Regions from separate parts of the Microbacterium luteolum genome, predicted to be linked through region 2. Evidence: riboswitches for the same ligand, from Rfam matches in the RefSeq annotation. Region 2 holds a riboswitch; each other region holds the start of a gene.
The links. Region 2 has a riboswitch for thiamine pyrophosphate ahead of ABD648_RS15030 (ECF transporter S component). Riboswitches for the same ligand answer to the same signal wherever they lie in the genome.

Region 1 (10,536 bases), on a different contig from region 2:
GGGGCGGCGCCGGCGTGCCAGCGTCGCCGGAACTGCGCCGCCTCCCGACGCGGGTCGTCGGCCGCGCACAACGCCGACACCACAGCCAGGCCGGCCGCGCCCGCCTCACGCAGAGCCTCGGTGTCGTCGATGCCGACGCCGCCGATCGCCACGCACGGCAGCGGACTCGCGGCGGCGAACGCCCGGAAGCCCTCGATGCCCAGAGCCGGCGGGTGGTCCGGTTTCGTGAGCGTGGGACGGATGACCCCGACGCCGAGGTGGTCGACGGTGCCGGGCGGCAGCGCGAGCACGGCCTCGAGGTGCGCCGGGCTGTTCGCCGTCAGCCCGATGACCGCATCGGGGCCGAGAGCCTCACGGGCGCGGAGCACCGAGGCATCCCCCTGTCCGAGATGCACGCCGTCCACCCGCGCCCCGCGTTCCCGGGCCGCGATCGCGGCGTCCAGACGATCGTTCACGACGAGCAGAGCACGACCGTCTATCGCGTGGGAGAGATCGACCAGCTGGTCGACGATCTCGGCGTCGGTCGCGGCCTTGTCACGCAGCTGCACGATGCGCACGCCTCCGTCGACCGCCTGACGCACCGTCTCGACGACACCGCGTGCGCCGCAGAGCGCGGGGTCCGTGACGAGATAGAGCGAGAGATCGGCGTTCACAGCGCGCCGCTCTCGACACGGGCGCCGGCGGCGAGATCGGCCGCGCTCACCGCGGAGAGGGCATCGAGCAGGGCGACGGCGAAGCTGCCCGGCCCCGTCGACCGGAGCGCGGCCTGCTCCGCCGCGATCGTGTAGACGAGGCTGGCCGAGGCGACGGCGGTGAACGCGTCGACACCCGCACGCCTGGCCGCTCCGAGGAACGCGGCCATCACCGCGCCGAGCGCGCAGCCTCCGCCCGTGACGCGGGTGAGCAGCTCATCGCCGTTCGCGATGCGCAGCACGCGCTGCCCGTCGGTGATCAGATCGACAGGACCGGAGACGGCGACCACACTCCCGAAACGCGCCGCGAGCGACAGAGCCGCATCGGCTGCGGCATCCGTGCTGTCCGTCGCATCCACGCCGCGGCCGCCCGCGCTGAGGCCCGCGAGCGCGAGGATCTCCGAGGCGTTGCCGCGGATCGCGGTGGGACGCTGTGCGACGAGCTCCTGCGCGAGGGCGGTGCGCACGGGCAGCGCGCCGATGGCGACCGGGTCGAGCACCCAGGGTGTGCCTGCTGCCGAGGCCCCGGCGACCGCCTCGACACTCGCCGCACGCTGCTCGGGCGTCGGGGTGCCGAGGTTGATCAGCAGGCCGGAGGCGACCCCGGCGAACATCCCGGACTCTCCGACGATGTCGACCATGGCCGGTGCCGCCCCCACGGCGAGCAGCACGTTCGCCGTGAAGCCGGTGACGACGGCGTTGGTGATGCAGTGCGTCAACGGCGGAGCCTCGCGCAGCACCCCCAGCAGCGTCCCGGCCGAAGCCGCGAGGTCGATGGTGGATTCCGGACGCAGACGATCGCTCATGGGCGACATCCCTTCGCTAGTACGAACTAGATCAGGTTCGACGGGTCTGTTCTCAGCCGCGGATGCGGCACCCCGTGTCACTGCTCGAAGTCTAGCGACCGAGCTCGGCCAGCAGCGCGCGCTCCTCCGTCCTGGTGAGCCCGGCGCGGCGGATGCGGTCGATCCCGCGAGTCCGCTCGTCGGCGACCACATCCGCGATGGTCTCGGCGAGCGGGCGGAGCGTGCCACCGGTCGCGTGGAACCTCGCGTTCGAACGAGTCATGAACCCGGTCGCCTCCGCCGGGAGCCAGAGCGGCAGAGAGCGCTCCCCCATCCAGTACTCGACGCTCTGCGCGAGCAGCCACTCCTCGGTGGCGATCACGGTATCTCCCGTGTGTCCGGATGCCGCGCGCACGGACTCCAGCACGTAACCGAGCGGGTTCGCGTCGCCGATCGTGTTGACGGAACCGCTCCCGGTCGCGGCGACCACGTACGCGGCGAGGTCGTCGACGTCGATCACCTGCACCGCGCGGCCATCGACCGCAGGCAGCAGCACCGGTTCATCGCCTGCTCTCGTGAACGCGGCCGCCCAGTATCCGAACCGGTCGCTCGGGTCGCCGGCGCCGACGATGAGTCCCGGCCGCACGACGAGCGCACGCTCGCCCAATGTCCCGACGGCATCTTCCGCCGCGGCCTTCTGCGCGCCGTACTCGTACTCGTCGCCCGGCCGGGCGGGCGGATGCCGGGGCGCGGACTCGTCCGCCCCGACCGTCTCGTCGTCGGCGTAGACCGACATCGACGAGACGTACGTCCAGCGTGCGGCGCGATCGCCGAGCGCGTCGACGGCGCCGGCGACATGCGCGGCCTTCGAGGAGATGTCGACCACGTGATCCCAGTCCCGCACGGTGAGCCGGGTGTAGACCTCCGGGTCATCGCGATCACCCTGTACGAGCTCCGCACCATCGGGCGCGGCCCGCTCACCGCGCGCGAGGCAGGTGACCGCCGCCCCGGCATCCAGCCATCGTCGGGCGATCCGCCCCGAGAGCCAGCCCGTCCCACCCAGGATCAGCACGTCCGTCATGGGTCCATGTCACCAGCATCCCGCTCCGGAGGGAAGGTCTCTCCGCTCAGAGCAGGGAGGTCATGTCACTCGGCGGCGCAGCTCCCCGAGTCCGGCGAGCTCCGGGATCGTCCACGAGGGATCCGGCCGCCAACCGAGCCACTCGGCGTCGAAGGGCCAGTCCGCCGCCTCGAACGAGGCGATCGCCGCGTCCGCGTGGCGTTCGATCTGCGCGGCCTGCTCGGGGCTGAGCCGCCCCTGTTCGATCGCCGCCGCCAGTTCGTCCTCGTCCTTGAGGTGGATCACGCCGTCGGGGTCGATCTCCACGTCGAGGATGTGATCCGACGAGTACGTGTCGTGGTCGGTGCGCAGATGCGCGTTCTCGAGGTTCACGTACCACCCCGCGAACGTCCACTCCGGTCCTGTCGTCTCGCTCCAGAACAGCCAGACCGACCACGGCAGGCCGGCGGGCGCGATGCGCAGCACGCCGTTGCCCCACCACTCCTCGACGATGCGGGTGCGCTCCTCCAGCCAGCGGCGCGCGAGGGGCACCGTGCGCACGCGCTGCCCGTCCGGAGCACCCTGCGACTCCTGCAGCGTGCCGGGTGCGAGCCAGGCGACCAGTCCGTTCTCGTCGTCGCGCACCACGCGCATCGGAGAGATGGTCGACGGCTCCCCCGGCTGCCAGCCCGGCTTGCGGTAATGCCAGTCGATCTGCGCACCCGGCGGAAGGAACGGGCCTTCCCCGAGAGGTCGCGCATCGTCAGGGGCGGCAGCCGGAGTGCCCTGGGGGAGGATGCTCATCCCGCCACGGTACTCCGGCGCCGCCGCTGTCCGGCGGAACCCGCGCTCAGTCGCGCAGCGCGGCGCCGAAGCGCTCGGCCGCGACCGCCACACCCGCGAGCTTGGCCTCGGTGGCCTCCGCCGCAGTGAGCGTGCGATCATCGGCGCGGAAGCGCAGCGCGAACGTCAGGCTCTTCGATCCGCCGGGTACGCCCTCGCCGCGATAGTCGTCGACGAGTCGCACCGATTCGAGCAGGGCGCCGGCACCCTCGACCAGAGCCGCGCGCAGGTCGCCTGCCGCGACATTCGCGGGGACGGTGAGCGAGACGTCCTGCGTCGCCGCCGTGAACGTCGAGAGCGACTCGGCGACGATGCGTCCGCCCGCAAGGGAGAGGATGCGATCGAGGTCGAGCTCGAGCACCGTCGCGCGCCCCGGCAGGTCGGCGTCCTCCGCCACAGCGGGGTGCAGCTCGCCCACGTAGCCGACGGTCTCGTCGGCGATGCGGAGAGAACCGGTGCGACCGGGGTGCAGAGCGGCGCGCTCGGCCTGGACGACATCGATCTCCACGCCGGCGGCGGCGGCGATCACGCGCACGGCGTCCAGCGCCTCGGCGAGTCCGGCCGGCTCGGCGGCCCGCCCGGGCTGACGCGGCGAGACGTTGCCGGTCAGGAGGGCTGCAACATGCCGGTGCTGCGGCGGGATCGAGGCGTTCAACTCCGCGAGCTTCTCGTCGGAGGGACGAGCACCGAGCGGCGGCACGTCGTCCGTGCCGTACTCGACGCCGGGCTCCGGGAGGAACACGACACCGGTCTCGAAGATCGCGATGTCGGTCAGGCCGCGCGCGATGTTGCGGTGCGCGGTCTGCAGCAGGCCGGGGATGAGCGACCGGCGCAGGAACGGCGACTGACCGTCGAGCGGATTCGCCAGGCGGATGCTGGGCAGGTGCTGTCCGGATGCCGAGCCGTGCAGGTCGTTCTGCGCCTCCGTCGTGAAGGGGAACGCCGGCGTCTCGACGAGACCGGCGGCCGCCAGCGCGTCGGCGACACGACGGCGACCCTGCTGATGCGCGGTGAGGCCTCGCCCCGAAGGCGGCGTCGGCAGCACCGAGGGGATGCGGTCGAGGCCGTGGATACGGGCGACCTCCTCGGCGAGCGTCCACTTGTCGGTGAGGTCGGGGCGCCAGGTCGGCGGGATGACGGTCCAGCCTCCCTGGGTGCCTGAGCCGGTCGAAGGGGACACCTCCGCGCCGATCGTCGTCAGGGCGCCGGTGATCTCGGCATCGGTGTAGTCGACGCCGATGAGCCCCTGCACGAATCCGGCGGGAAGCTCGATCTCCGAGACGAAGACCTCGGCGAACAGCGCGCCGCCCTCTTCCGTGAGCGTGCCGCCGGCGAGCTCGACCATGAGGTCGGCAGCCCGTCGCGCCGCGACGAACGGCACGAGCGGATCGACGCCGCGCTCGAAGCGCTTGGACGCCTCGCTGGGCAGCTTGTGCCGGCGGGCCGATCGAGCGATGGTCGTCGGGTCGAAGATCGCCGCCTCGATGAGCACGTTGCTCGTGGTCTCGCTCATCTCGGTCGTGCCGCCGCCCATGACGCCGGCGAGGCCGATCGGACCGGAGTCGTCTGTGATGAGGAGGTCTTCGACGTGGAGGGCGCGCTCAACGCCGTCGAGGGTCTTCATCTTCTCCCCCGGCGTCGCGCGGCGGACCGTGATGCCACCGGCGAGCTTGTCGAGGTCGTAGCCGTGCAGCGGCTGGCCGAGTTCGAGCATCACGTAGTTGGTGATGTCGATCAGCACTCCGAGCGAGCGCATGCCGGCGAGGCTGAGTCGCGCGATCATCCACGGCGGCGTCGGGCGCGAGGGATCGACACCGCGCACGACGCGCGTGACGAACTCGCTCGCACCGACGCGCCCGCGCACCGGCGCCTGGTCATCGACGATAGCCGTGTGTCCGGCGCCGGGCTGGAGCTCGGCGAAGTCGCGCTCGGCCGGGTCGCGGAAGTCCGCGCCGGTCGCGTGCGAGTACTCGCGGGCCACGCCGCGCAGCGAGAACGCGTAGCCGCGGTCGGGCGTCACGTTGATCTCGACGGCGACGTCATCGAGCCCGAGCAGCGCGATCGCGTCGGTGCCGACGGGCGCGTCGATGCCGAGGTCCGAGAGCACCAGGATGCCGTTGTGCTCGTCACCGAGGCCCAGCTCGCGCGCCGAGGCGATCATGCCGTCGGACACGTGCCCGTAGGTCTTGCGCGCCGCGATCGGGAACGGACCGGGCAGCACGGCGCCGGGGAGCGTCACGACGACCTTGTCACCCGCGACGAAGTTGTGCGCACCGCAGACGATGCCGCGGACGCCGCCGTTCGCCTCGCCCACGTCGACCTGGCACCAGTTGATCGTCTTGCCGTTCGACTGCGGTTCGGCCTCGAGCGAGACGACCTGCCCGACGACGACGGGACCGGAGATCTCGAAGCGGTGCACGTCCTCCTCTTCGAATCCGACGGTCACCAGGGCCTCGAGGACATCCTCCGGCGTGGCATCCGCTGCCAGATCGACGTACTCACGCAACCACGAAAGCGGGACGCGCATCACACCACCATCCCGTACTGCTCGCTGAAACGGACATCGCCCTCGGCCATGTCGCGCATGTCCTGCACATCGCTGCGGAACATCAGTCCTCGCTCGATGCCCATGCCGAACGCGAAGCCGCTGTACACCTCGGGATCGATCCCGGCCGCGCGGAGCACGTTCGGGTTGACCATGCCGCAGCCGCCCCACTCGATCCAGCGCGCGCCGCCCTTGAAGGTCGGATGCCACAGGTCGAGCTCGGCGGAGGGCTCGGTGAAGGGGAAGTAGTTCGTGCGGAAGCGCATCTTGGCCTCGGGCCCGAAGAGCTGCTTCGCGAAGTGATCGAGTGTGCCCTTCAGATGCGCCATCGTGATGCCCTTGTCGATCACGAGGCCCTCGAACTGCGTGAACACGGGAAGGTGCGTCGCGTCGAACTCGTCGGTGCGGTAGACGCGGCCGGGGCACAGCACGTAGATCGGCAGCTCGCGGTCGAGCATCGAGCGCACCTGCACCGGGCTCGTGTGCGTGCGCATGACGAGGTGACGCGAGGTCGGGTCGACGTAGAACGTGTCCTGTTCCTGGCGGGCGGGGTGGTCCACGTCGAAGTTCAGCGCGTCGAAGTTGAACCACTCGTGCTCGAGCTCGGGTCCCTCCGCGATCTCCCACCCCATGCCGACGAAGATGTCGGACACCTGATCCTGGAGGAGCGTGAGCGGATGCCGCGCACCGACGCGCGTGCGCGACGGAACGGCGGTGATGTCGATCCGCTCCGCCTCGAGACGCGCGGCGACCTCGGCGGCCGCGAGCTCGGACTCCTTGGCGGCGAGTGCCTGCGTCACCTGACCGCGGCCCTGGCCGACGAGCTTGCCGAATGCGGCCTTGTTCTCGGGGGCGACCTGGCGCATCGACGCGTTGAGGACCGCGAGCGGCGACCCTTCCGCGACGTGAGCGGCGCGGGCGGCCTTCAGCTCGGCCGTATCGGCGGCCGCGGCGATCGCCGTCAGGGCCGCCGCGACGGCTGCTTCGACCGCTTCCGGGGTGATTTCAGGAGACTCAGACACGAGAGTCGAGTCTACCGGGGGCCGCGCCGCGGTCTCTCACCCGTATCGGGGTCAGAGCGGACCGAACATCGTCACAGCGACACCGGCGTTCCAGGTGAGACGCTCGGCCTCGAGCGCCGCCGCGATCCGAGGATCTCGGTGCACCTGACGCCGCAGCGCCTCCCGCCCCCGACCGAGGATCGCCGCTGGAACGACGAAGCCGGAGACGAGCAGCAGGGCACAGCCGCCGTCGAGCACGAGGAGCGGCACCGGGTCGGCGCTCGACATCATCGCGGGGATGAGGAAGACGTTGAAGACGACGAAAAGGCTCAGTGCGGCGATGACGCCGCCACGCAGATCCCCCGCACCACGAGTCGTGTAGGACTTTCCCGGTCTCGGGATCCAGCCACGCTCGCGCCGGAGGAACAGCGCGGCGACAGCCGCGACGATGACGCCGGCGATCGCCCACGGCACAGAAGCGGACGGCGTCACACCCAGGGCGAGAATGCCGAGTCCGACGATCGTGGTCGATGCGCCGAGCGACAGGAAGGCGCCCCACATGCCGCGGCGCATCGCGCGCGCATCGGCGATCTCACGCAACCGTGTGCGGGACTCGACGCCGTATCGCGCGGCCAGTTCCGGATCCAGCCATTCCGCGAGCGTCCGGCTCGTCGCTGGAGGATGGGTCGGGACCGGTTCGACGTGCACGACGACAAGCCTGCCAGAAGTTTCCGGCAGCGGCGTGGAGGTCAGACGCCGCCGGTACTGCTGCCGAGGTTGAACTTACCCGCCCCGCCCTGCATCGCGATGAGCTCGGTGTCGGTGCCGCCGCCGTGGAGACGCGGATCGTCGCCGCCGCCCACCGGAGTGCCGCCCTGCAGCCGCGGCGACCGACGAGTGCGGATCTCCAGCCACTTCGCGATGCCCGAGAGGATGAGGCACATGATGATGTAGATGCCACCGATGACGAAGGCCGACTGCAGCACAGGGCGACCCTGCTGCGACGTGAGCTGCTTCGCGAAGTACAGGAGCTCGGGATACGTGATGATGAACCCGAGCGCGGTGTCCTTGAGCGTGACGACGAGCTGAGCGACGATGACCGGAAGCATCGCCCTGATGGCCTGCGGCATGAGGATCAGGCGCATGACCCCGCTCTTGCGGAGTCCGATCGCGTACCCGGCCTCCCCCTGGCCGCGGGGCAGTGATTCCACGCCGGCGCGGAGCACCTCGGCGAGCACGGAGCCGTTGTAGACCATCAGCGCGAGCACGACAGCCCAGTACGGCTCCATCTTGACGCCGATCACGGGCAGGCCGTAGTACAGCAGCATCATGAACACGAGCACCGGCACGGCGCGGAAGAACTCGGTGATGACGGTGACGGGAACGCGGATCCACGCACGGTCGGAGAGCCGGCCGATCGCGAGGATGAAGCCGAGCGCCAGAGCGAGGATCGCAGCGAGGCCGAACGCGGCGAGGGTGCGACCGAGCGCCCCGAAGATCTGAGTCCAGACGGCGCTGAACGTGAAGACGTACCAACGCGAGGCGTCGAACTGCCCGCTCTCGTAGAAGCGGTATCCGATGAAGGCGAGCAGGGCGAGCACGACCAAGACGGTGCCCACGCCGATGAGGCGGTTCCGCAGGATCGCCTTGGGCCCGGGGACGTCGTACAGGACGGAAGTCATCGCGCGATCCTCCACTTGTTCTCGAGATAGCGCTGAAGCCAGCTGAGCAGCATCACCAGGGCGACGAAGATGACGGCGACCCAGAGCAGGACGACGAGGGCGTTCTCGCCGCGCTCGCTGAGGTAGGAGCGGATGGCGCCGAGCTCGACGACCGAGAATCCGGCCGCGACCGTCGTGTTCTTCAGCAGCGCGATGAAGACGCTCATCATCGGTGGGACGACCGAGCGGAAGGCCTGCGGCAGGATGACGAGCGACATGACCTGTCCGAAGGGAAGACCGATCGCTCGGGCCGCTTCGGCCTGACCGACCGGCACCGTGTTGATTCCCGCGCGGATGACCTCGGCGACGTACGTCGCCGTGTAGATGCCGATGGCGAGGATGCCGAGCACCGTGGTGCTCAGCTTCGGCAGCCCCAGCTGGGGGTAGCCGAAGATGAAGAAGAAGAAGACGAGGGTCAGCGGGGTGTTGCGGATGAGGTTCACGTAGAGCGTGCCCACACCGCGGGCGATCGGTACCGGGGCCACTCGCGCCGCTCCGACGATCAGACCCAGGACGAGGGCGAGAACGCCGCCGCCGAAGAAGATCAGCAGGGTGTTGCTCACCGCCTCTCCCCACAGGTCGAGGTTTCCGAAGATGACGTCCACGCCGTCCTCCCCTTCAGGATGAGGAGGGGGCGGCCGTCACGACCGCCCCCTCGAGTCGATCAGTCGACGGTGGGCTGGGAGACTTCGATACCCGAGTCGCCGAGGTTCTTGTCGAAGATCGCCTGCCAGATGTCGCCGCCGTCGGTGAACAGCTTGTTGATGTGCTCCTGCAGGGCCGCGTCGTCCTTCGCGAGGCCGACGCCGTAGCGCTCCTCGGTGAACGGCTCGCCGACGACCTTCAGGTTGTCAGGATCCTGAGCGGCGTAGCCGATGAGGATGGCCTGGTCGGTCGTGACCGCCTGGACCGTGCCGGCGAGCAGGTCCTCGACGCACGCGGAGTACAGGTCGAACTCCTTCGTGGGAACCTCCGGGAAGTTCGTGCGGATGTTCTGGATCGGCGTCGAGCCCGTCGCCGAGCACACCGTGGTGTCGGCGGAGAGATCCGCCTCGCTCTTGATGTCCTCGTTGTCGGCAGCGACCAGCAGACCCTGTCCGGTGATGAAGTACGGCCCGGCGAAGGCGATCTGCTCCTTGCGCTTGTCGTTGATCGAGTACGTGCCGACGTAGTAGTCCACGTCACCGTTCACGATCGCCTGCTCGCGGTTCGCGGAGGCGATCGGCTTGAACTCGATCTTGTCCTCGTCATACCCGAGGGATGCGGCGATCCAGCGGGCGATGTCGACATCGAAGCCGGTGCGCTCGTTCGTCGTCACATCGAGGAACCCGAGACCGGGCTGGTCCTCCTTGACGCCGATGACGACCTTGTCGCGCTCCTTGATGGCATCGAACGTGGGGCTGCCTTCGAGCTCGACGTCGGTGGCGACCTCGAACCAGGTCGACTCCTCGCCGCCCTCTTCGCCGCCGGTGCCGGCGCCGGGGTCGGACGGGCTGCCGCTGTTGCAGGCCGTGAGCGCCAGCAGGGCCACCGCCGCGATTCCGATGCCTGCCAGTGTCCGTGTGCGTCGCATGTGCGTCTCCTTCGTGTGCTGTGTGTGCAGGGTCTGTGAGGTCAGTGGGTGAGGAGCTTCGAGAGGAAGTCCTTGGCGCGATCGCTCTTCGGGTTCGTGAAGAACTCCTCGGGAGTCGCCTCCTCCACGATCCGGCCGTCGGCCATGAAGACGACGCGATCGGCGGCCTTCCGCGCGAAGCCCATCTCGTGGGTGACGACGATCATCGTCATGCCCTCCTGAGCGAGTCCGACCATGACGTCGAGGACCTCGTTGATCATCTCGGGGTCGAGCGCGCTCGTCGGCTCGTCGAAGAGCATCACCTTGGGCTTCATCG
Region 2 (10,536 bases):
CGGAGCCGAGTTCCTCGTCAGCCCCGGCACGCTCCCCGACCTGACGCGCGCGATGCTCGACACCGGCCGCGTCGTGATGACCGGCGCGATGACGCCGACCGAGGTGATGGGCGCACTCGCGCTGGGTGTCGATGTCGTCAAGATCTTCCCCGCCTCTCTCGGCGGCCCCTCCTACCTCGGCGCCCTGCGCGGACCGTTCCCCGACGCCCCACTCATGCCCACCGGCGGCGTGAGCCCTGACAACCTCGCGGCCTGGTTCGGCGCCGGTGCGGTGGCGGTCGGAGCCGGTGGCGACCTGGCGAACGGCGCGTCGATCGCGGCATCCGACTGGGCGGACATCGAGCAGCGCGCGGCACGGTTCGCGGCAGCACTCGCCGCCGTGCGCGGCAGACGAGCTCGCCGAATACACATTCGGGCGCATCCAGCTTCATTTGGTATACCAGAATGATGAAGAGACGGATGCTGCTCGCGGTGACCATGGCGGTCGGCATGGCACTGACCACCACGGCATGCACCGTCTCTGCTGATCCGCCGCCGTCTTCCGAGGAGTCCTCCGTGCCCGATGCCACCCGTGACCTGCTCGATGCCGCCGGCACCGCCGACGCCGACGCCGTCGCGAAGGCGCTCGATGCCGGCGCCGACATCGAGGCGCGGGACGAGAGCGGGATGACGGCGCTCGTGATCGCCACGAAGGCGAACAACGTCGACGCCGCGCGGGTTCTCATCGAGGCCGGCGCCGACGTGAACGCGAAGGACGACATCCAGGACTCCGCCTATCTCTACGCGGGAGCTCGCGGTCACGACGAGATCCTCCGCCTCACCCTCGACAACGGCGCCGACCTCACGAGCACGAACCGCTTCGGCGGCACGGCACTGATTCCGGCATCCGAGCGCGGTCTGCTCGCCACCGTCCGGACGCTGCTGCAGGCGGGCGTCGACCCGGACCACGTGAACGACCTGAACTGGACGGCCCTGCACGAGGCGATCGTGCTCGGCGACGGGTCGCGCGCGTACGTCGACGTGGTGCGTGCGCTGATCGACGGCGGCGCGGACGTGACGATCCCGGACGGCGACGGCATCCTCCCCCGCGAGCTCGCCGCGAGCCGGGGCTACGACGCGATCGTCGCCGAGCTCGACCGATGATCGACCTCGATCCGTGGGCATGGGCGGCGCTCGCCGTCGCCGCCATCACGATCGGCATCTCGAAGACCGCGATCCCGGGTGGCAACATCCTGGCGATCGCCCTGTTCGCCGCCGTGCTGCCCGCCCGCACCTCGACGGCGGCGATGCTGCTCCTGCTCATGGTCGGCGACGTGTTCGCGTTGATCGCGTACCGCCGTCATGCGCACTGGCCGACGCTGCTGCGCCTCGCACCCGCCGTCATCGCGGGGCTGCTGGTCGGCTTCGCGTTCCTGGCGCTCGCCGGCGACGGGATCGTCCGGCGCGCGATCGGCGTGATCCTGCTGCTCATGATCGCCGTGACGCTGTGGCGCCGGTGGCGGCAGGACAAGACGGATGCCACGGCACCCGCGCCCGGCGGCATCCTGCTCTCCGGCGTCTACGGCACGATGGGCGGCTTCACCACGATGGTCGCCAACGCGGGCGGGCCCGTGATGTCGATGTACTTCCTCGCCACGCGCACGCCCGTGCAGGTCTTCCTCGGCACCTCGGCCTGGTTCTTCGCCATCATCAACCTGGTGAAGGTGCCGTTCCTCGCCGGGCTCGGGCTGTTCCACGTCCCCGTGCTGCTGATGGACGCTGTGCTCGCGCCTCTGGTCGTGATCGGCGCCCTCGCCGGCATCCGTCTCGCGAAGCGCATGGACCAGCGCCTGTTCGACCGCATCGTGATCGTGCTCACCGTCGTGGGTGCGGTGTACCTGCTGTTCTGACGGGCGCGCGTCGGACGAGCCCCTTCGACAAGCTCAGGGACCCATCCGCCGGGGTCGCTGAGCCCGTCGAAGCGCGCGGCACCCATAGTTGGGTCGCTGAGCCTGTCGAAGCGTGCTGAGCTCCCTCAGTCGAGGAAGATGTCCGGGAACAGCGCCGAGTCGGGCGTCCCCGGGATCGCGGCGTAGCCCGAGAAGTCGGTCACGCCGTCCGCCTCGAGCACATCCTCGACGATGAGCGTCTGCCCGGTGTACGACGCGGCGGGCTTGAGCAGCACCGCGTAGGCGGCATCCGCGTAGACATCGGCTGTGCGGCTCGCCGCCATGACCTTGTCGCCCCCGAGGAGGTTCTGCACCGCGGCGGTCGCGATCGTCGTGCGCGGCCAGAGCGTGTTGGCGGCGATGCCGTCGCGCGCGAACTCCGCGGCGAGGCCGAGCGTCACCATCGTCATGCCGAACTTCGCGAGCGTGTACCCGGTGTGCGCGCCGAGCCACTTCGGCGTCGGGTTCAGGGGCGGCGAGAGCGACAGGATGTGCGGGTTCTCGGCATCCTTGAGGATCGGGACAGCGGCACGCGAGAGCATGAACGTTCCGCGCACGTTGACGTCCTGCATGAGGTCGTACTTCTTGGCGCCGAGCTCGAGCGAGCGCGACAGGTCGATCACGCTGGCGTTGTTGATCACGATGTCGATGCCGCCGAACTCGCCCTGCGTCTTCAGGACGGCCTCGGTGATGTCGTCGTCGTCGCGCACGTCGCCGACGATCGGCAACGCCTGACCGCCCGCGGCCCGGATCTGCTCTGCGGCCGAGTGGACGGTGCCCTCGAGCTTCGGATGCGGGGTGTCGGTCTTCGCCAGCATCGCGATGTTCGCGCCGTCTCGCGCCGCACGCAGCGCGATCGCGAGGCCGATGCCGCGGCTTCCGCCCGACATCAGGATGGTCTTGCCTGCCAGTGTGCTCATGTCGTTCCTTCTCTGAGGTCGTTCCGGTCGCAGTTCATGCCGCCCGCGCGCCGCGGAGGCGACGGAAAGTGCGACCGGAGCGGAATCGGGATGCCGGTCGTCTACTTCGGCGCCATGCGGATGGCGCCGTCGAGACGGATGGTCTCGCCGTTGAGGTAGCCGTTGTCGACGATGTGCTCCACCAGTGCGGCGTACTCGTCGGGACGTCCGAGGCGCGACGGGAACGGCACCTGCTGACCGAGCGAATCCTGCGCCGCCTGCGGCAGCCCCATCAGCATCGGCGTCTCCATGATGCCGGGGGCGATCGTGCACACGCGGATGCCGTAGCGGGCGAGCTCGCGGGCGACCGGCAGCGTCATGGCGTGTACGCCGCCCTTGGACGCGGAGTAGGCGGGCTGGCCGATCTGGCCGTCGAAGGCCGCGACGCTCGCGGTGTTCACGATGACGCCGCGATCACCGCTCTCGGTGGGCTCGTTCTTCGCGATGACGGCAGCGGCCTGCGAAGTGACGTTGAACGTGCCGACGAGGTTGATGCGGACCACGCGCTCGAAGTCGGCGAGGACGGCCGGGTTCACATCGCGGTCGAGCACCTTGGCAGGCGGGGCGATCCCCGCGCAGTTCACCACGACGCGCAACGGTGCGGCGGCCTGGGCTGCGGCGACGGCATCCCGGACCTCGTCGGCGCTGGTGACATCCGCCGGCACGAAGAGCCCGCCGAGTTCCTCGGCGATCTCCGCACCCTTCGACGAGGCGAGGTCGACGATGGTGACGTGCGCCCCCGCCGACGTGAGCCGTCGTGCTGTGGCGAGTCCGAGCCCGGACGCTCCTCCGGTGATGAGAGCACCCTGTCCGCTGACCTGCATCTGTTCTCCTTCGAACCTGTGCGACTGCTGCTTCTGAAACGCAGTCTCAGCCTACGTGGTTCTCCGTGCAGTCACGAAGCCGGGCCCGGCCATCGCATCCTGCGTCAGGATGGAGGTATGTCATTTCCCACCGAACAGGTCGCCGTTCCCGAGAAGGTCCGCCAGCTCGCGCATGGTGCCGACCTGGTCTGCGTCTGGGACAACGACTACGGCGGGCTCACCTTCCGAGCGACAGGTGCGGGCGAACCGTTCTACATCAAGTGGGGTCCGCGCAACCTCGAGTTCAGTCTGCAGGACGAGGCCGAGCGGATGGCCTGGGCCTCCCGCTGGATCGCCGTGCCGACCGTGCTCGAGCAGGGCCAGGACGACACGCACGAGTGGCTGGTGACCGCGGCGATCGACGGCCTCAGCGCCGTGGACCCGCGGTGGGTGGCCGAGCCCGCGATCGCCGTGCGCGCTGTCGGCGAGGCCCTGCGGGCGATGCACGACGCCCTCCCTGTCGACGAGTGCCCCTGGGAGTGGAGCATCGCCTCCCGCATCGCGAACGCCGAGCGCCGGGGCATCGAGGTGCCGGATGAGCTGCGTACCGCTCCGCCCGTCGATCGCCTCGTCGTCAGCCACGGCGACGCCTGCTGCCCGAACACTCTCGTCGGCGACGACGGGCGCTGGATCGCCCACGTCGATCTCGCGCTGCTCGGGACCGCCGACCGCTGGGCGGACATCGCGGTCGCATCGATGAGCACCGAATGGAACTACGGCACCGGCTTGGAGGACGCGCTCATCGAGGCCTACGGCATCGAACCCGACCGTGAGCGCCTCGCCTACTACCGGGATCTCTGGAACGCGACCTGACGTCGGCTCCGCTCAGCTCCAGACGAAGCGGAAGGTGCCGAGGATCACGGCGGCGGCGAGCGCGAGCGCCATGATCGCGAGGCCGCCGAGCACGGCGATCGCATCCCGCGGATGGAGGCGGGACGGCCGTGACCAGGTGCGGGGGATGCCGGAGCCGAAGCCCCGAGCCTCCATCGCCAGCGCGAGCTTCGAGCCGCGACGCACGGCGAACACGAGCAGCACGAAGGCCATCGAGAAGAACCGTCGCAGGGCGCCGCTGTCGCCGACGCCGCGCGCCCTGCGGGCGAGACCCATGGTCCGCCAGTCGTCGAGGAAGAGTCCGAGCATCCGCGTGCCGGCGAGGATGCCGAGCACGAAACGGCTCGGCAGCTTCGCGACCTGCGAGAGCGCATCAGCGAGCTCCGTCGGATCCGTCCCGCCGAACAGCAGGATCGTCGGGAGCCCGAGGGCGATCACGCGCAGACTGACCGCGATCGCGAGGACGATCGAGCCCTCGCTGATGGTCGCGAAGCCGAAGGTCCAGTAAACGCGACCGGCCGGCTCGGCGTAGAGCAGCATGCTGATGCCGGCGATCGGAGCGAAGATCATGATCGGCAGCAGCCGCTTCAGCACGGTCGCGAGACGCAGCCCGGTCAGCGGAAGGCACAGGAGCTGCAGGCCGATCGCGACCAGCGCGCTCGTCACGTCGATCGACGCGAACAGCGGCACGGAGAGCAGCACAGCGAGCAGCAGCTTGGTCACCGGGTTGACGCCGTCGAGCCACGCCGTCCTGGCAGTCTCGGTCGTGGTCACGACACGGCTCCCAGCTCGATCCGGTGTCCGCCGAGGTGCCGGATCACCGCATCGTCGTGGGTGACCGCGACGATCGAGCGGCCGCGCGCGATCTCCTCCTGCAGCAGGGCGACCAGGGAGATCCACCCGCGGCGGTCCTGCCCGAAGGTCGGCTCGTCGAGCACGATCACCTCGGGCGCCCCCGCGAGCACGGTCGCCACCGAGAGGCGCCTCTTCTGCCCGCCCGAGAGCGAGAACGGATTGGCCAGCGCGAGAGGCGCGAGGCCGAGCCGCTCCAGGAGTTCGTCGACGACGGCATCCGTCCGCGTCTGCGTCCACCCGAGCGCACGTGGTCCGACGGCGAGCTCGTCGCGCAGGGTCTGCGCGAGGAACTGATGCTCGGGCTCCTGGAACACCATGCCGATGCGGGTGAGCAGCTCGCGCGAGGTCCAGCGGATGGGACGGACCCCGCGTCGCCCGGCGAGTTCGGGAGCGGCGCGCACCTCGCCGTCGTGCTCGGGGATGAGACCGGCGAGGGTGAGCGCGAGCGTCGACTTGCCCGCGCCGTTCGGTCCGGTGATCACGGTCGCGTTCGCGCGCGGAACATGGAGCTCGAGCCCTGCCTGCACCACCACGCCGGGTTCCCTGGCGACCGCGAGCCCGGATGCCGAGAGCGCGTCGGATGTCGTCACGTGCTGCAGCACGGGAAGGTCGATGCCGCGGTCGGGCACCCACACTCCGGCGTCGGCGAGCGCGGCTCCGTGATCGGCGAACACCTGATGCGGCGGGCCGTCCGCGAGCAGGCCCCCGTCGGCTGCGAGCACGATCACCCGTGACATCAGGTCGACCCAGACAGGGGTGCGGTGCTCGACCACGATCAGCGTCGCGCCGGTCGTGGCGACAGCGCGCTCGACGCTCGCCCGCACCTCGTGCACCCCCTCGGGGTCGAGGTTCGCGGTGGGTTCATCGAGCAGGAGGAGTCCGGGGCGCATGGCCAGCACGCCGGCCAGCACGAGCCGCTGCTTCTGCCCGCCCGACAGCGCCTTCGTCGCGCGGTGGAGCGGAACATCGAGGCCCACGGCATCCATCGCCTCGGCGACCCGGCCGGGGATCTCGGATGCCGCGACACCGAGGTTCTCGCAGCCGAAGGCGATGTCGTCGCCCACTTTGGACAGCACGATTCCGGCGTCCGGATCCTGGAGCACCAGGCCGACCTGTCCGCGCCGCGATTCGGGAGCGGCCCCGTCGATGAGCAGGGAACCGTTGCGCTCGCCTTCGTCGGCATCTCCGAGCACGCCGGCGAGTCCGGCGAGCAGCGTGGACTTCCCGGCACCCGAGGCACCGAGGAGGAGCACGCGCTCGCCCGACTCGATCGTGAAGCTCACGTCGGTGACCGCCGGACGCTTACGACCGGCATAGCGCCACCCCCAGCCCGCGGCCTGCACGCGGGCCGGGGCGGCGACACTCACGCTCAGACCTCGCGCACGTGCTCTCGCCCGACGGCGAAGCGGCTCAAGGCACCGGTCACCGCCAGAGCGCGCACGAGGAGCCAGCCGAGCACACCCGCGAGGATCGCTCCCGATACGACGACGCTGACCAGGTAGATCGTGTTGAACTCGAACGACTTCAGGATGTTCGGCGAGCTGCCGTAGAAGAGCTCGAACACCCATGCGGCGGCGGCCGCACCCATGCCGGCGAGCGCGGCGACGACGATACCGAAGCGACGGTAGAAGAACAGGGCGAAGATGATCTCCGCGCCGAGCCCCTGGACGAGTCCGGAGAGGACGGTGGAGATGCCCCAGACATTGCCGATCAGCATCGAGACGATCGCGGCGACGAGCTCGACGACCAGGGCGGCACCGGGCTTGCGGATCACGAGTCCGCCGACGACTCCGCCGAGCAGCCAGATGCCGACGGCGATGCCGCCGAGGCCCGGTGTCAGGGCGTCAGCCGCACCGAACCAGGCGTAGCCGATCGTGTTCCAGCCCCAGAAGACCAGGCCGATCGCGACGCCGAGGACGGCGGCCACGACGATGTCGACGACGCGCCAGCGGTAGAGGCCTGCGGCGGGTGTCTGACCCTGCGTCTTCGTGGACGCGGATGTGGACGTGGACGTACTCATCTGAACTCCTCCCTGCGCTGGCATGACCCAGATCAGGTTCGACGGTCGAAGCGCGATTCGCTCCCTCTCAGCCCGGCTCGCCGGACTCCCGTGGTTGTGCTGACGATCCTACCGCGTCCCGACACTCTGTTTCCTCGGGGGCGCTCCGCCGCGATCGCCGCCGGGATTAGGTACCGTAAACGAGTGACCCCTTCTGATCCCGCCGACGAGGCGACGGGCGTCCTGGGCGATGGCGTCCCCACGGACGCATCCCCCGACGCCGATCGCGCCGCGTTCCCGTTCGGGACGGATGCCGCCACGCGCACGCCGGACCAGGCCTCGGCCTTCGCGACCGACGCCCTGTTCGCCGGGGACGCTCCGCCGCCGTCGTCGACGCACACCTCGCCCCTTGCGGCCTCTGCCGTCGCGGTCGATGCCCTGTTCACCGCGGATGCGTCGCGTCCGCGGACCAGCTCCACCGAGGCCGCCGCCGAGGTCGCACCCACCGAAACCGCACCCGCCGAGACCGTCGCGGCCGCCGAGGTCACGGCCGCCGAGACCGTCGCACTCACCGAAACCGCACCCGCCGAGACCGTCGCGGCCGACAGCGCTGTCGCTGTTGCGGAACCGCCCCTCTTCAAGCCGCGCGTCGATGCGCCGACGACGACGCTCCCTGCCGAGACCGCGACAGTGCCGGAGCCTCCCGCGCAGTGGGCCGATGAGGCTGCCACCGCCACGGCCCTGACCTGGGTCGACAGCTCCGCCGTCGCGCAGCACACGACCGTGGCGACGCTCGACGAGGACGCCGAGGACGAGCAGGCGGACGGGCTGCTGCGGGACGCCAACCTGCGGCCTGCCATCGCGCGTCCGGGACTGCTGGTGCCGCTGGGAGTCCTCGCCGGGCTGATTGCCGCATATGCGGGAACGACGCTGCTCTGGCCGCTGCACGAGGTTCCTCCCACGGTGCAGGCGATCGAGTTCGACACCATCCCGGCCCCGGCAGCGACTCTCACCTGGCCGGCGCAGGGCAGCGCGGCCGTCGGCGTCGCCGGTGTGAGCTCCGCCGCTTCCACTCCCGATGCTGCGAGCATCGCGAGCATCACGAAGGTCGTCACCAGTCTGATGGTGCTGGATCGGATGCCGCTCGCCGTGGGCGAGCAGGGTCCGGAGTTCTCCTTCGACAGCGACGACGAGGACGAGTACTGGGAGTACCGCAGCTCGGATCAGTCGGCCCTGGATGTGCCGGTCGACGGCGTGCTGACCGAGTATCAGATGCTGCAGGGCACGCTGATGGGCTCCGCGAACAACTACATCGACCGCCTCGCCTCCGAGATCTGGGGATCGGACGAGCAGTTCGCGAATGCCGCGGCCGTGTGGTTGCGTGAGCGCGGGCTCGGCGGCATCACCGTGGTCACGCCCTCGGGTTTCGACGAGGGCAATGTGGCGACCCCTGATGCCCTGCTCAAGCTCGGCGAGTGGGCGATGAAGAACCCCGTCTTCGCGGAGATCGTCGGCACGCCGTCGGTCGACCTGCCGGGTGCCGGCACGGTGATCAACACGAACGGGATGCTCGTCGACCCCGGTGTCGTGGGCATCAAGACCGGATCGCTGGTCGGTTGGAACCTGCTGACGGCGAAGGAGCTGGCGATCGGCGACACCACCGTGCATCTGTACGCCGCGGTGCTGAATCAAGCCGACGACGAGCAGCGCCTCGCCGCGACGCGCGCGCTCTTCGCCGAGACCGAGGCCGCGCTGCAGACTCAGGCACCGGCGGTCGAGAAGGGCACGGTCGTCGGAGAGGTGACCACGCTCTGGGGCGAGAAGGTCGAGGTCGTCACCGACGATGACGCCCACGTCGTGCTCTGGAACGGGGCGCTCTCGACAGCGACCGCGGAATTCGACCTGGGCGACGAGCGCGAGGACAACGGCACCGTGGGAACACTGACCACATCGGGCCCCGTCGACTCCGTCACGACGCCGCTCGTGCTCGCGGAGGACATCGAGGGACCGAGTCCCTGGTGGCGGCTGACGCACCCGCTCCAACTGCTCGGCATCCACTCGGACAAGCCCTGAGCGGCCCTCCCGTCCTGACCTGCTTGTCACAGCACGACGCCCCACCCCGGAAGATCGGGATGGGGCGTCGTGCTGTGCGGGTGGTCAGGCTCGGCGACCGGAGCCGTCGGCACCGTCCTCCATCAGACGCTGAGCGGCCGCGGCCTCCGCGGTCGGCGACTGCGCTCCGACCGACGCACCGGACTCGGCGTCATCCGCCTCAGCCTGAGCGCTGTCGTCGGCGTCGCCCGTGACGACGACCGGGGTCGTCCCGGTGAGGGCGTCTTCGGCGTCGATGTCGGTCGCCGCCTGCTCGAACTGCGACTGGTACAGCCGCCAGTAGGCGCCCTGAGCCGTGATGAGCTCGTCGTGCGTGCCCTTCTCCACGATGTCACCGTGCTCCATCACGAGGATGAGATCGGCGTCGCGGATGGTCGAAAGGCGGTGCGCGATCACGAACGACGTGCGTCCCTGTCGGAGAGCGGCCATCGCGTGCTGCAGCAGCAGCTCGGTGCGGGTGTCGACAGCTGACGTCGCCTCATCGAGGATGAGGATCGACGGCTGCGCGACGAATGCCCGGGCGATGGTGATGAGCTGGCGCTCACCCGCCGAGACGTTCGACGCATCCTCGTCGAGGACCGTGTCGTATCCCTCGGGGAGGGCGTGCACGAACCGGTCGACGTACGTCGCCTTCGCGGCCTCGAGAACCTCGTCGTCGGTCGCGGTGGAGCGACCGTAGCGGATGTTCTCTCGGATGCTGCCGGCGAACAGCCACGGGTCCTGCAGCACCATGCCGGTGCGGGAGCGCAGGTCGTCGCGGGTGATCTCGGCGATGTCCTGACCGTCGAGCATGATCCGGCCGCCGCTGAGCTCGTAGAACCGCATGATCAGGTTGACCAGCGTGGTCTTGCCCGCGCCGGTCGGTCCGACGATCGCGACGGTCTGCCCCGGCTCCACGCGGAAGGACAGGTCCTGGATGAGCGGGCGCTCCGGCGTGTAGGAGAACGCGACGTTCTCGAACTCGATGACGCCCTTGCCGTCGACGAGCT
Region 3 (10,536 bases), 730 kb from region 2:
GAGCTGTCAAGGTAGATCGTCTGCCTACGGTTCCCTCCAAGGCCGGTGTGCACGAGGTCGACGAAGTCCATCTTCCCGGCGCCCGTGATCTGAAGCCTGCCTTTGTGGGCTCTGACCGGGACTGCGATATCTCGAGGGGTCATGCCTTCACTGATCATCACCGCGATGTCTTCGCGAAGTTCACGTTCCACAAGGGCGAGATGAGCGTAGTCGTCGAGCATTCCAGACGCCGCCCACACACGAGCAAGATCGCGGTACCGCGGCCGAAAACCGAACCACCGTCCCATCTGCAGCAAGGTGTCGTACGCATTCGATGTGCGCAGGAAGAAGGAAACGACGAGCCCTTCGAGGGTGAGGCCACGTGAGAGCGTCCCACCGCCGATCGCGATCACGGTCTGGGGCTCATCGTCAGGGTAGGACACCCGGTTGTCTGAAGTCCCATTGTCGACGCGCACCTGGACGTTCGAGATCAAGTCCTCGACGACAGACCAGACATCTGACCAACTGGGAACGCTCTCCTCGCCGCGAAGCTCCGCGGCACGATCGATCTCGGCGTGGAAGGTCGATTCGAAACTGTCGTGGCGACGGTCCCCCTCGAGCGCGACATCTTTCAGGAAGTCGACAACAGCGTCACGAAGACGGGCGTGCGCTTCTACACGATGCGACGTGTGGAGGAGCATCGAAGAGTGCTCCTCCTTGCCTGTCCGTAGGCGTCGAATTGCGGTCGCGAGGAGGAACCACCTAATCGCCTCGGCGAGAGCAGAAGTGATCTGAGGGTCGTAGTCACTGAGGTCCCGCCCCGAGGGTGCGAGAACTGCAGCTTCGTCGTCGGAGATCGTGCGAGCTAGAGCATCGGAGGCGATGCCCTCTTCGTCATCGAGGCTAGACGTGTCGAAGTACGTATCGGCACCCATGTATCCGATGGGGCGAGGTAGTACCACCGCGAAATCATCCGGGTACAGATCGTTCTCATCGTTCGGGTCGGTGAAGATATTCGCGAACGGAGTCGCGGTGTAGGCGACGTATGTCCCGGTCTTGACTTCGGCCCAGATATCGCGAATGCGCTGATTGATCGTCGAGACGAGGTTCTTCGCACCCTTGGTGTTGGGGGTCGCCTGATCCGATTCGTCGTCGATGATGAGCACTGCGCGAGAAAGGAGAATCTGCGGATCGCTCTTCGAAATGCTCTGTAGATAGTTGAGAACGTTGGCCAGACGCTTCTCGTTCTTCTTCACGACCATGACGATGGCGTTGGCCTGATTGCCCACCGGGCTGACCGGATTGATTGGCGCGATATCGGAGTTGACATCGGTGAGCGGGTACCACGCCACCCCGCCGTCCTTGAGCTCTCGAAGCCTCAGATCTCCATCGAGACGAGCTTGTGTCTGCGCTCGGAGGTTCGAGTGCATGCCCGCAAGAACGATGACGATTCGGTAGCCGGCGTCGACTGCTTTTGCGACCAGACCCGCGTAGTTCGCAGTCTTCCCCGACTGAACGTAGCCAACGACGAGGCCTTTGCGCTTATCCCCTCGTTTGAGCGGGTTCGCGCTCTGCGACAGAATCTGGGAGGTAGAGTCATCGACCCCACCGATCGCGTCTGAAGGCAAGCGCGACTCGAGCTTGGCGCGATAAGTCGGCCATATGCCCTTTGAAGTCTTGGGCCCGCTGTACCACGCGGCGCGGCTGGAGTCTCCGATCAGATTGTTGTTGACTGCGAGCTCTTCAATCCGCTCACGCTCCGCAGCGAGGTAGGCGCGATACTCGTCGGGAAAACCCGGATTCATCGTCGCGAAGGTGGCGAGGAGCTCGGCATCCCGCGTCTCGGGATCGCGTCCTGCCTGATCTGCCTGCAACGCCTCGAACATCGTCTTCAGCTGCGTAAACCCAAATCCGACCACGACGTCCCCCTGACGTTCACGAGGCTCCGAGCGAGCACCCATGGCTCCTTTTCTACCGGAAAGCTCTGACATCACGAGACCTATCCGAAACGCTCGTTCCCCTCGAGCTTATGGTCCGCCGGCCAACATCCGCTCTTGAATTCCTCGTCGCCGGAGGACCACTACAGCCCAGAGACTCATGCAGCTCTGCTACGGCGTGATGCCAGCATCTTGTTCACGTCAACGTTTGCTTCGATCGCCGGGTAGTCGATGTCCGCGAAGGATTTGAAGAGTGCTGTGAAGATCGCTTCCGCACCCTTGACCGGGACTGCCATCCCGACCTGCTTCCGGACGCTGTCCTTCAAGCCGTGGAACACGAAGCTGTCCGGGAAGGACTGAAGTCGCGCTCGTTCACGATTGGTAAGAGCGCGATTCTGCGACCAGTGATACATGTGCGAACCGCCCCCACCACCACCGGTCACCGTGTATGCCGGCTTGGAGGCTTCGAGTCGCTTGTAAGTGGTACTGATCGTCGTCCGCGTCTTGATCTGCAAACGCTTGGGCATGATCTCAAGTGCCCGAGGAGAGAACGCATTCTCGCCTGGCAGCAGATAGCTCAAGCGATCGATAACATCCTGCGATTGCCTCGCGTACTCATGGTTAGGAGCGCCAACCTCAATACGAGGTGCTGTCAGAGCCGTCATGACGGATACATCACGGTCGGCGTAGATCTCCGGGGATGGGACCCGGAAGATGGTGTCGAGGTCATCACGGATTCCGACGATGACGATCCTCTGCCGCCGTTGAGGGACGTCGTACTCGTCGAAGGAGTAGAGGTGGGGCACGAGACGATAACGCAGCCCCTCGGCGGGCTCCTGCAGGTGCTCGAGGATCTGTTTGAACGCTTCTCCCTCGTTAGCTCCTCGGAGGCCGGATACATTTTCCGCCACGAACCATTTCGGTCGCTTCGTGGCCAGCACCTTCACGCCGTATGTGTACAGGGGACCGTATTCGCCGTTTAACCCTTTCCACTCGCCGACCAAGCTGTAGTCGTTGCAGGGGAATCCGAATGCGAATCCGTCAATAGGGCTGAGGGCCTCGATGTCCAGATCGTGAACGTTCTGATGAACGACACCACCGCCACCAAGCGGCAAGGCGTCAGACGACTCAACAACCACGGCCCGCTGCCCGTATTCAGGGACAAGAATGTTGTGGTGATAAGTACGGCACGTATCGAGGTCGTAGTCGTTCGCCCACGCGTGTCGAAGGTCGACCCCGGCAACGGCATCGGCCGCCCGGCGCGCGCCCATCGCCATCCCGCCGGGCCCACTGAACAGTTCGCCCATGCGGAACTGATGCTCGGACAAAATTGCTCCTCTGAATCTGATGTGCTTTCAGCAGCCTACCGCGAAACCGCGGCGCCAGCAGCGCGACAGCCTCCAACGCTCGCATTCGCAGATTAGTTCGAGCCTCTGACATGGCCGCCGCAGGCGCGCTACCGGTTACCTCAAGGCACCTCGTGGTGAGCACCGGACGTGTCTGATTGCAAGTTGCCGGTCATCCGGCACTCGTCTCACCCCCGACCTAGGCCGGAGCCGTACCCACCGCTAGGTTCGAGGGATGGCCCGGATCCTGAAGCTCATCCAAGGCGACCGCGAAGTCAAACCACCACAGTCAGAAGTGGATGCGTACGTGCAACTGGTCCACGACACGGATGGATCGCTGCTCGTTTATCTCTACAACTACAAAGAGGGCGGCCCCGCTCCGGGGGACAGCCCGACGCAGAGCATGCATTTCGATCTCAATGCTGCTCGAGCGTTCAAAAGAGTGCTGGAGGAAGCCTTCGGCCCGCTCTAGGCCGATACCTACAAGTCAGGCTCTTTCGCAAATCGCTCCCCCGAGCTAACCTGCTGCGCCACCCGCCGCAACGCCAACAACAACGGCTCCACCAACACCGACCCCAACACCACATACCGCACCGCTGCCTCCGCAGACTCCTCCGGCACCCCCGCGATCTCGGCATCCGCGATCCGCCGCATGCTCGCGAGGTACTCCGCCATCGCGGCATCCGGCACGACGAACCCCGCGTTGTCCAGCCCCTGCAGCGCACGCGCAACCGCGCTCAGCACCGCTGGATCGCACATCCCCGGCTTCCATCCGAGTCCTTCGACGAGCCGCTCGGCCTCCGTCAGATCCAGCGCTTCATCCACCGGCGGAGTGATCGCCCCATGCGCGGCACCCAGCAGCAGGTGCGGACTCTCCGGCGGATCATCCAGCGCCGCCAGAACCCGCCGCGTCTCGGCGATGCTCACCCCCGCATCGAGCAGCGCGCGGATCACCCGCAGCCGCTCCACATGCTTCTCGCCGTAGGCGGCCTGGGTCGGCGCAGTGCGCTCTCCCTCGGGCAGCAGCCCCTCGCGCAGGTAGTACTTGATCGTCGGCACGGTCACGCCCGTCTGGGCTGACAGTTCGGAAATTCTCATGGCCACCTCTTGACTTCGATAGTAGCGCTATCCATTATAGATAGTGAAGCTATCCAATCAGGAGGAGTCATCATGTCGAAAGTCATCACGGGCCGCATGACCCACCGCCACGAGGGCGAGCTCGTCGTGTTCCACATCGGGATGCAGATCAACCGCTGGTGGCGACCCGACCTGTGGCTGCCGACCTTCTTCGCCATGCCGCCGATGCTGCGCGAACTCTCCACCGACCCCGACTCGGGCATGCTCGGATACCAACTGCTGTTCGGATCCGGCGGACCCTACGTCGTGCAGTACTGGTCGTCGGTCGACAAGCTCTACGCCTACGCGTCCAGCCCGTCGCAGGAGCACCGACCCGCCTGGACCCGCTTCAACAAGATGGCGCGCAAGGCTCCGGGAGCGGTCGGCATCTGGCACGAGACCTTCCTCGTCGACCGCGCCGAGAGCGTGTACGTGTCGACGAAACCGATGGGGCTGCCGAAGGCGACGGAGATGGTCGAGGTCGGCAAGCGGCACGACCGGGCGCAGGCGCGGTTCGCGGAGGGGCGGACGGTGCCTGGCCAGGCGCAGTCCCCGGAGATCTTGAGCGAACCGCGCCTCCCCTAGACTTCCTTCCAACCACAGGGGAGTCCCGGCAGGGGCTGAGAGGGCGCTGACGCAGCGCCGACCCTCACACCTGATGCGGGTCATGCCGCCGTAGGAATTCGAGTCATATGTCGCGCCTCTTCACCGAACCCGAGACGTCCTCCCGAGCACGAAAGGCCGTTCGCGGCGGATTGCTCGGCAACTTCGTCGACCAGGTCGATATCTTCCTGCCGGTGATCGCGCTCGCCCCGGCGGCCGCGGTCGTGCTCGGTCCCGACCCGGCTCAGACTGGCCTGATCTTCGTCGCCACCCTGTTCGGACGCCCGCTCGGAGCCGCCATCTTCGGAAGCCTCGCCGACCGCTACGGCCGCACGAGCACCACCAAGATCGCGATCGCCGGCATCGCGATCACAACGCTCTTGATCGCCCTGATCCCGAACCACGACGTCGGTGGTGAAGCAACCCTCTGGGCGTTCGTCGCCCTCCGTTTCGTCGGCGGCATCTTTCTCGGCGGCGAATACTCCGCGGCGATCCCGCTCGCCATGGAATGGTCTGCCCCACGCCAGCGCGGCCTGCTCAGCGGCGGCATCATGGCCATGTCCCCCCTCGCGAACTCATTCATCGCCGCGCTCACTCTGACGCTCCTGCAGGTGCTCGGAGCCGACGACTACGCGATGTGGGGATGGCGGATGCCGTTCATCGCCGGCGCCCTGCTCGCGGTGGCGATGCTCGGCTACTACTCCGTCGGGGTCCACGACTCCCCGGTCTCGACGAGCGTCCCCCACCGCACCCGACCTCTGGCCGACATTCTGGTCGGACCGTTCCGCCGCCAGCTCTGGCAGGTGTTCACGCTGATGACCGGCCTCTGGCTGTTCACGCAGATGGCGATCCCCGTGCTCACCGGCCTGTTGAGCAAAGCACCCCAGATCGGCCCGACCACCGTGCCGCTCATCATGCTGGTCGCCACCCTCGTCTCGGCTGCGGCGATGATCGCCAGCGGTGCAATCTCGCAGCGGATCGGACGGCGCCGCTTCTTCGTCGCCTTCGGAGGCCTCGCGATCATCGCCGCTCCGCTGGCCCTCATGTGGGCGATGTCCTCGCAAGGCGCTGGCGCTGTGCTGGCCGTCACCGTTGTGCAGCTCGTCACCGTGTCGGCCTACGGCCCGGTCGGCGCCTATCTCGCCGAGCGCTTTCCCGTTTCCGTGCGATCGAGCGGATACGGGGTCGGCTACTCGCTCTCCATGGTGATCCCGGCGCTCTACCCGTTCTGGCTGCCCGGATTGCAGAGCACGCTCGGCGCGGGCACTGCGGTGGCCGTCGTGCTCGCCGCGGCGTCTTCGCTGCTCATCATCGGCGCGCTCCTCGGCCCCGAACCCGACCGCGCTGCGCCGTTGGAGTGAAGGGCGCTTGGGATGGGGCCGCGAGAGCGCGCAAGGCTCCGGGAGCGGTCGGCATCTGGCACGTCACCTCTTCGATCTGGCGATGGTGATCCAGTCTCGAACGATGCCACCTGGCACCGCTGTTCGCGGTAAGTCGACCGCGATAGGCCCTCTTTCGATCTCATAATCTGCGCTCTCGAGCAGTTCAACGCACCCCGCGAAGGACAGATAGACCTTGTGCACTCGGTCGTCTGCGTAGGTGAGATGCACGTTCGCTCGTTCATCGAGGGCAGCCCGGGTCCACCCGGGCCACGGGTCGGTGCCGGCGGCGGTCCATTGAGTAGCGACGAAGCCGCCGGCACGCAGCATGTCTCGAACTCGATTCAGTTGAGCCGCGGTCCTGCCGAGGTCACCATGTACCAGGACCCGCGAGATCACGACGCCATCGAAATGCTCTTGGTCCGAGAAAACATCCTCGAAACTTCCGAGGAAGGCGCGGTTCGCCACCCCCGGATGCTCTGCTGTGAGTCGATCCATGGCAACCCTCGACAACTCGCAACCAACGACATCGAGGCCGGCGGCAATAAGTGGCAGAAAGTTCCGGCCATCTCCGATGCCCACATAGAGAATTCGTTCCCCAGGGTGAGCGATTTCGAGCACTCTGTCGACAATCGGCAAGGAGGGGCGCGGGGGCCCGTTGTGGATGGTGTACTCCCAGTCCCAACGGTCACGTGCGTGCGAATCAGTCATCATCGAACCACCCTCGGCGGCTGACCCTGGACGCGCGCAGTCCGGCGATGACGATGCCGCAGCCGACCGCGACACCGAGACCCCATGCGCTGGGGCCGACTATGGCACCGAATATCGAGGGCCCCACGACATTCTGCAGTTGTCCGCCGAGATTCATCGCGCTCATGTCGGTGGTGAGCGCGTCACGTCGGCTCAGTTTCACCATGTAGACGGCCAGGGCAGCTGAGTGGAGGATCTCAGCGAGAATCTGAAACAGGATGAGAGCGACCAGTGCGATCATCCCCATCGCGTTCGCCGTCATCGGCAGTGTTGTGGACAAGAGCAGCACGGAGGTGCCGAGGATGATTCCGGATGTCGCCCATGCGATGGCGTGGCGAGCGCCGACCGTCACCCAGATATTGACCTTCTCTTGAATGAGCGCGACAACGGCGGCGTTCACGATGAAGGCGACCGGGACCACCCAGGCGAAGTCTTCCCAATGAGTGACGACCAGCAAGGGAAGGTAGACATTGAGGAGCGTTCGGTGGAAGGAGAACACGAAGTTCTCCCACGTGATGTTCAGTCGTCTCGGTGAACCGAACGCCATCTTGATCGAGCTCCAGGATGCCAATGCAGATGGTCGCACGCGCGCGTCCGATACGTCTCGGCTGCGCAGAGCAGAACGGTAGACGACGATGACAGCGACGAAAGACGCTGAGTTCACGACGAGGACGAGGGCGAGCGGCCAGCCGAGAAACATCGTGAGACCGCTGAATCCTGCACCGAACGCATATCCCACGTTGGCAGGCAACGCCATCCGACCGAAGAGGCGGACAGCCTCGTCGTTCTGGAGGGGTGCAGCGATGATGCTGCGAGTGAGCGAGGCCGCAGAGCGGTCGACGGCACCGAAGACTGCGGAGTACACAAGGAATGCAGTGTCGCCGCTCACGAGAATCCACCCGAGCATTCCGGCGGCACGCATCCCGTAGGAGATGGTGAAGACGCGCAGCGGTCCGAGCCGATCGGCGAGGTGGGCGACGGGAACTGAAGCGAGCGCGCCGGTCACCGCGGAAAGGGTGAGGCCGATCCCGACGGATACCGGGCTCACGCCGCCCTGGGTCGCGAAGAAGATGGCCGCGGCGCTGACGAATGCCCCGGTTCCTACTGCATCCACCCCGGTGCCGATGAGAGCAGCGCGGTGCACCGTTCTCGCCGTGACAGTCATCCGCCGCATGCCGGGCACTCGGCCCGTTTCTCGATCGGAATGCGGATGAAGTCGTTCTGGAAGTTCGAGAAGGACATGAGATATCCGCGGGCGAGATCGCCCTTGTCGAGGATGATCTTGAGTACTTCATTCGCGCCCATGACTCCGGAAAGACCGGTGGCGATCCCCCACACAGGAACAGGTCCTCTGCGACTCTCGGGCAGGTCCGGATACACACATTGGAGACAGGGGTCTTCCTCGCTCACCATCGTGAACACGTAGCCGTATCCGAACTGGGCGCTGACGTGAACCATCGGCGTGCGGTTGCGGAGAGCGAACGCATTGCAGAGGAGGCGCTGCTCCGGCCCGTCTCCGCCTTCGAGTAGGACGGAGTAGCCTCCGAGGATCTCGTCGATGTTGTCGGGCGTGACCTTGTCGGTCGAATAGGAGACCTCGATGGACGGGTTCAGTTCCCGCAACTCTTCCGCCGCGGCTTCTGCTTTCAACCTGCCGATGTCGTGTGTGCGGTAGAGAATCTGACGGTTGAGGTTGCTGAGTTCGATGTCGTCGAAATCGATGATGTGAAGGCGTCCTACACCTGCGGCAGCCAAGTAGTAGAGCAGAGGAGATTTCACACCGCCGGCGCCCACCGTGACCACGCTGGCCTCGGACAGGAGCTCTTGCCCGGCATCTCCGATCTGGGGCATCAACAGCTGGCGGTTGTATCTCGTGTCCTGAAACTTCATGCTTTCTTCCCGCTGAGAATGTACGACGGTCATGGCCGGAAGGGTGCGGTGGCCGAGCACCGAGCCCAGCAACCGCACCCTTGGCTACTTCTTTCAGCCGTCACACGGAGCGACGACGCACACCATCACGCGTGAACTGTCGTCGACCTGATCGTCAGGCCGGGCGACTTTGCCGTCGACGAGAATGCGCGCATAGCTGTTCACCTGCTTGGTCTCCGCATTGATGAACGCCCGTTCGATCCGGCTATCCAGTTCACCGAGGTCGCGGAAGATGTCTTCCACAGAGAACGGTGTCTGCCGTTCGATCTCGAACGTGCTGCGATCCAGACATGCTTCGGCGACTCCCCGCAGTTCGATCTGCATGGTGATGCTCCTTTCATCGGATGGATGGACTCGCGCCGACGCCCAACACGGCGACGGTGCTTCGAATGACGACGACTCGTTGTCACCATCACACGAAGAGTCCATATGGATGACGAAATCACACATATGACTACACTGCAATATTCTGGAGAGGCACCATAGGAGGCCTCTTCGTCGTGCTCGAATCTCATATCGCAGATCACCGGCACGATCTCCTCCTGCACCCGCTCACGCAGCCCGGTCTCAGTGGTCGTCACGACCGTCCTCGCCTGCTCCGGCACGAACCCCTCGCGCATCCCGGCCGACGTCCCGAGCACGGCATCCGCCATCGCCTGCGGCATCCCCGCAGCCCAACCAGCACGGCCGCGAGACCCGACGCACCGTCGAGCCCGACCGGCACGATCTCGCGCGCGTCTGCGACGCGTCTGCGACGCGTTTAAGGCGTAGCAGCACCTGCAGCGTTTCGTCTCCTCGCTTCGCTCGTCGCTCAACGACCAGGCCCACTACTGCGGGATGTTCGCGACAATAGGTCCATGTCCCTCCGCACGAACCTGCAATCGCCAGCCACTCGCTGGCCGACGATCGCGGTCCTGATCGCGTCAGGGGTCTCGATGCTGCTTGTCATCGCCACGCTTCTGTCCGTTCCGGCGATGCTCGTCGGCGCAGCCGTCCCATTCGTCGCGTGGATGCCGTACCTGTACGGGGTCGCGATCGGCGCTACCGTGTTGTCGACCCTTGTGCTTCAGCGGCGTTCGAGCAGGAACGTCTGAGAAATGCCGATTCAGGAGAGATCATGACCAAGGCCGTCGACACTGAGCAGTCCTGGTTCCGGACCATCACCCGACCGGCCTCACGGATGATCTTTACGGTTCTCACGCTCGTCGCATTCTTCGCCGGCATCGCGCTCGGCGTGGCCCTCCCGGAACATCAGCTCTGGTTCCAGGTGCCCGCCGTCCTGATTCTGATGACCTGGTTCATCGTCATGACGCTGCACTACCGTCGAGCACGGGCGCCGCGCGCGTAATAGAGTCGTCCCCATGTCGAGTCCTGAGTCAGACAGGTCAGGGGCTGCCGGTCACACCGCCAGCCCCCGGATCCGCTGAACCCGACGCCCGCTGTCTGTGCGGGCGCCGATCTGTCGTCCCCGGGCGATGGCCGTGGTGACCAAGAAGC

Region 1: linked by a shared signal. The riboswitch ahead of thiM (hydroxyethylthiazole kinase) and the one ahead of ABD648_RS15030 (ECF transporter S component) in region 2 are both predicted to bind thiamine pyrophosphate.
Region 3: linked by a shared signal. The riboswitch ahead of ABD648_RS11440 (MFS transporter) and the one ahead of ABD648_RS15030 (ECF transporter S component) in region 2 are both predicted to bind thiamine pyrophosphate.

What each region holds. Positions count from the first base shown of each region.
Region 1 covers NZ_BAAAUN010000002.1:259,305-269,840, reverse strand. Annotated here, with positions in the region: gene ABD648_RS20135 (bifunctional hydroxymethylpyrimidine kinase/phosphomethylpyrimidine kinase) at 1-653, opposite strand, end outside; gene thiM (hydroxyethylthiazole kinase) at 650-1,498, opposite strand; TPP riboswitch at 1,490-1,583, opposite strand; gene ABD648_RS20125 (NAD-dependent epimerase/dehydratase family protein) at 1,590-2,558, opposite strand; gene ABD648_RS20120 (ribonuclease FAU-1 family protein) at 2,619-3,341, opposite strand; gene pheT (phenylalanine--tRNA ligase subunit beta) at 3,388-5,907, opposite strand; gene pheS (phenylalanine--tRNA ligase subunit alpha) at 5,907-6,947, opposite strand; gene ABD648_RS20105 (hypothetical protein) at 6,999-7,634, opposite strand; gene ABD648_RS20100 (amino acid ABC transporter permease) at 7,676-8,608, opposite strand; gene ABD648_RS20095 (amino acid ABC transporter permease) at 8,605-9,252, opposite strand; gene ABD648_RS20090 (glutamate ABC transporter substrate-binding protein) at 9,312-10,220, opposite strand; gene ABD648_RS20085 (amino acid ABC transporter ATP-binding protein) at 10,262-10,536, opposite strand, start outside.
Region 2 covers NZ_BAAAUN010000001.1:3,101,646-3,112,181, reverse strand. Annotated here, with positions in the region: gene ABD648_RS15070 (bifunctional 4-hydroxy-2-oxoglutarate aldolase/2-dehydro-3-deoxy-phosphogluconate aldolase) at 1-448, shown strand, start outside; gene ABD648_RS15065 (ankyrin repeat domain-containing protein) at 448-1,143, shown strand; gene ABD648_RS15060 (sulfite exporter TauE/SafE family protein) at 1,140-1,889, shown strand; gene ABD648_RS15055 (SDR family oxidoreductase) at 2,015-2,848, opposite strand; gene ABD648_RS15050 (SDR family NAD(P)-dependent oxidoreductase) at 2,950-3,711, opposite strand; gene ABD648_RS15045 (aminoglycoside 3'-phosphotransferase) at 3,829-4,563, shown strand; gene ABD648_RS15040 (energy-coupling factor transporter transmembrane component T family protein) at 4,576-5,355, opposite strand; gene ABD648_RS15035 (ABC transporter ATP-binding protein) at 5,352-6,803, opposite strand; gene ABD648_RS15030 (ECF transporter S component) at 6,806-7,456, opposite strand; TPP riboswitch at 7,447-7,558, opposite strand; gene ABD648_RS15025 (D-alanyl-D-alanine carboxypeptidase) at 7,640-9,508, shown strand; gene ABD648_RS15020 (ABC transporter ATP-binding protein) at 9,593-10,536, opposite strand, start outside.
Region 3 covers NZ_BAAAUN010000001.1:2,376,264-2,386,799, forward strand. Annotated here, with positions in the region: gene ABD648_RS11415 (Z1 domain-containing protein) at 1-1,940, opposite strand, end outside; gene ABD648_RS11420 (DNA cytosine methyltransferase) at 2,075-3,223, opposite strand; gene ABD648_RS11425 (hypothetical protein) at 3,498-3,734, shown strand; gene ABD648_RS11430 (MerR family transcriptional regulator) at 3,743-4,360, opposite strand; gene ABD648_RS11435 (DUF4188 domain-containing protein) at 4,433-4,963, shown strand; TPP riboswitch at 4,970-5,077, shown strand; gene ABD648_RS11440 (MFS transporter) at 5,071-6,342, shown strand; gene ABD648_RS11445 (class I SAM-dependent methyltransferase) at 6,406-7,074, opposite strand; gene ABD648_RS11450 (MFS transporter) at 7,064-8,284, opposite strand; gene ABD648_RS11455 (HesA/MoeB/ThiF family protein) at 8,272-9,033, opposite strand; gene ABD648_RS11460 (ubiquitin family protein) at 9,094-9,363, opposite strand; gene ABD648_RS11465 (hypothetical protein) at 9,897-10,133, shown strand; gene ABD648_RS11470 (hypothetical protein) at 10,157-10,387, shown strand.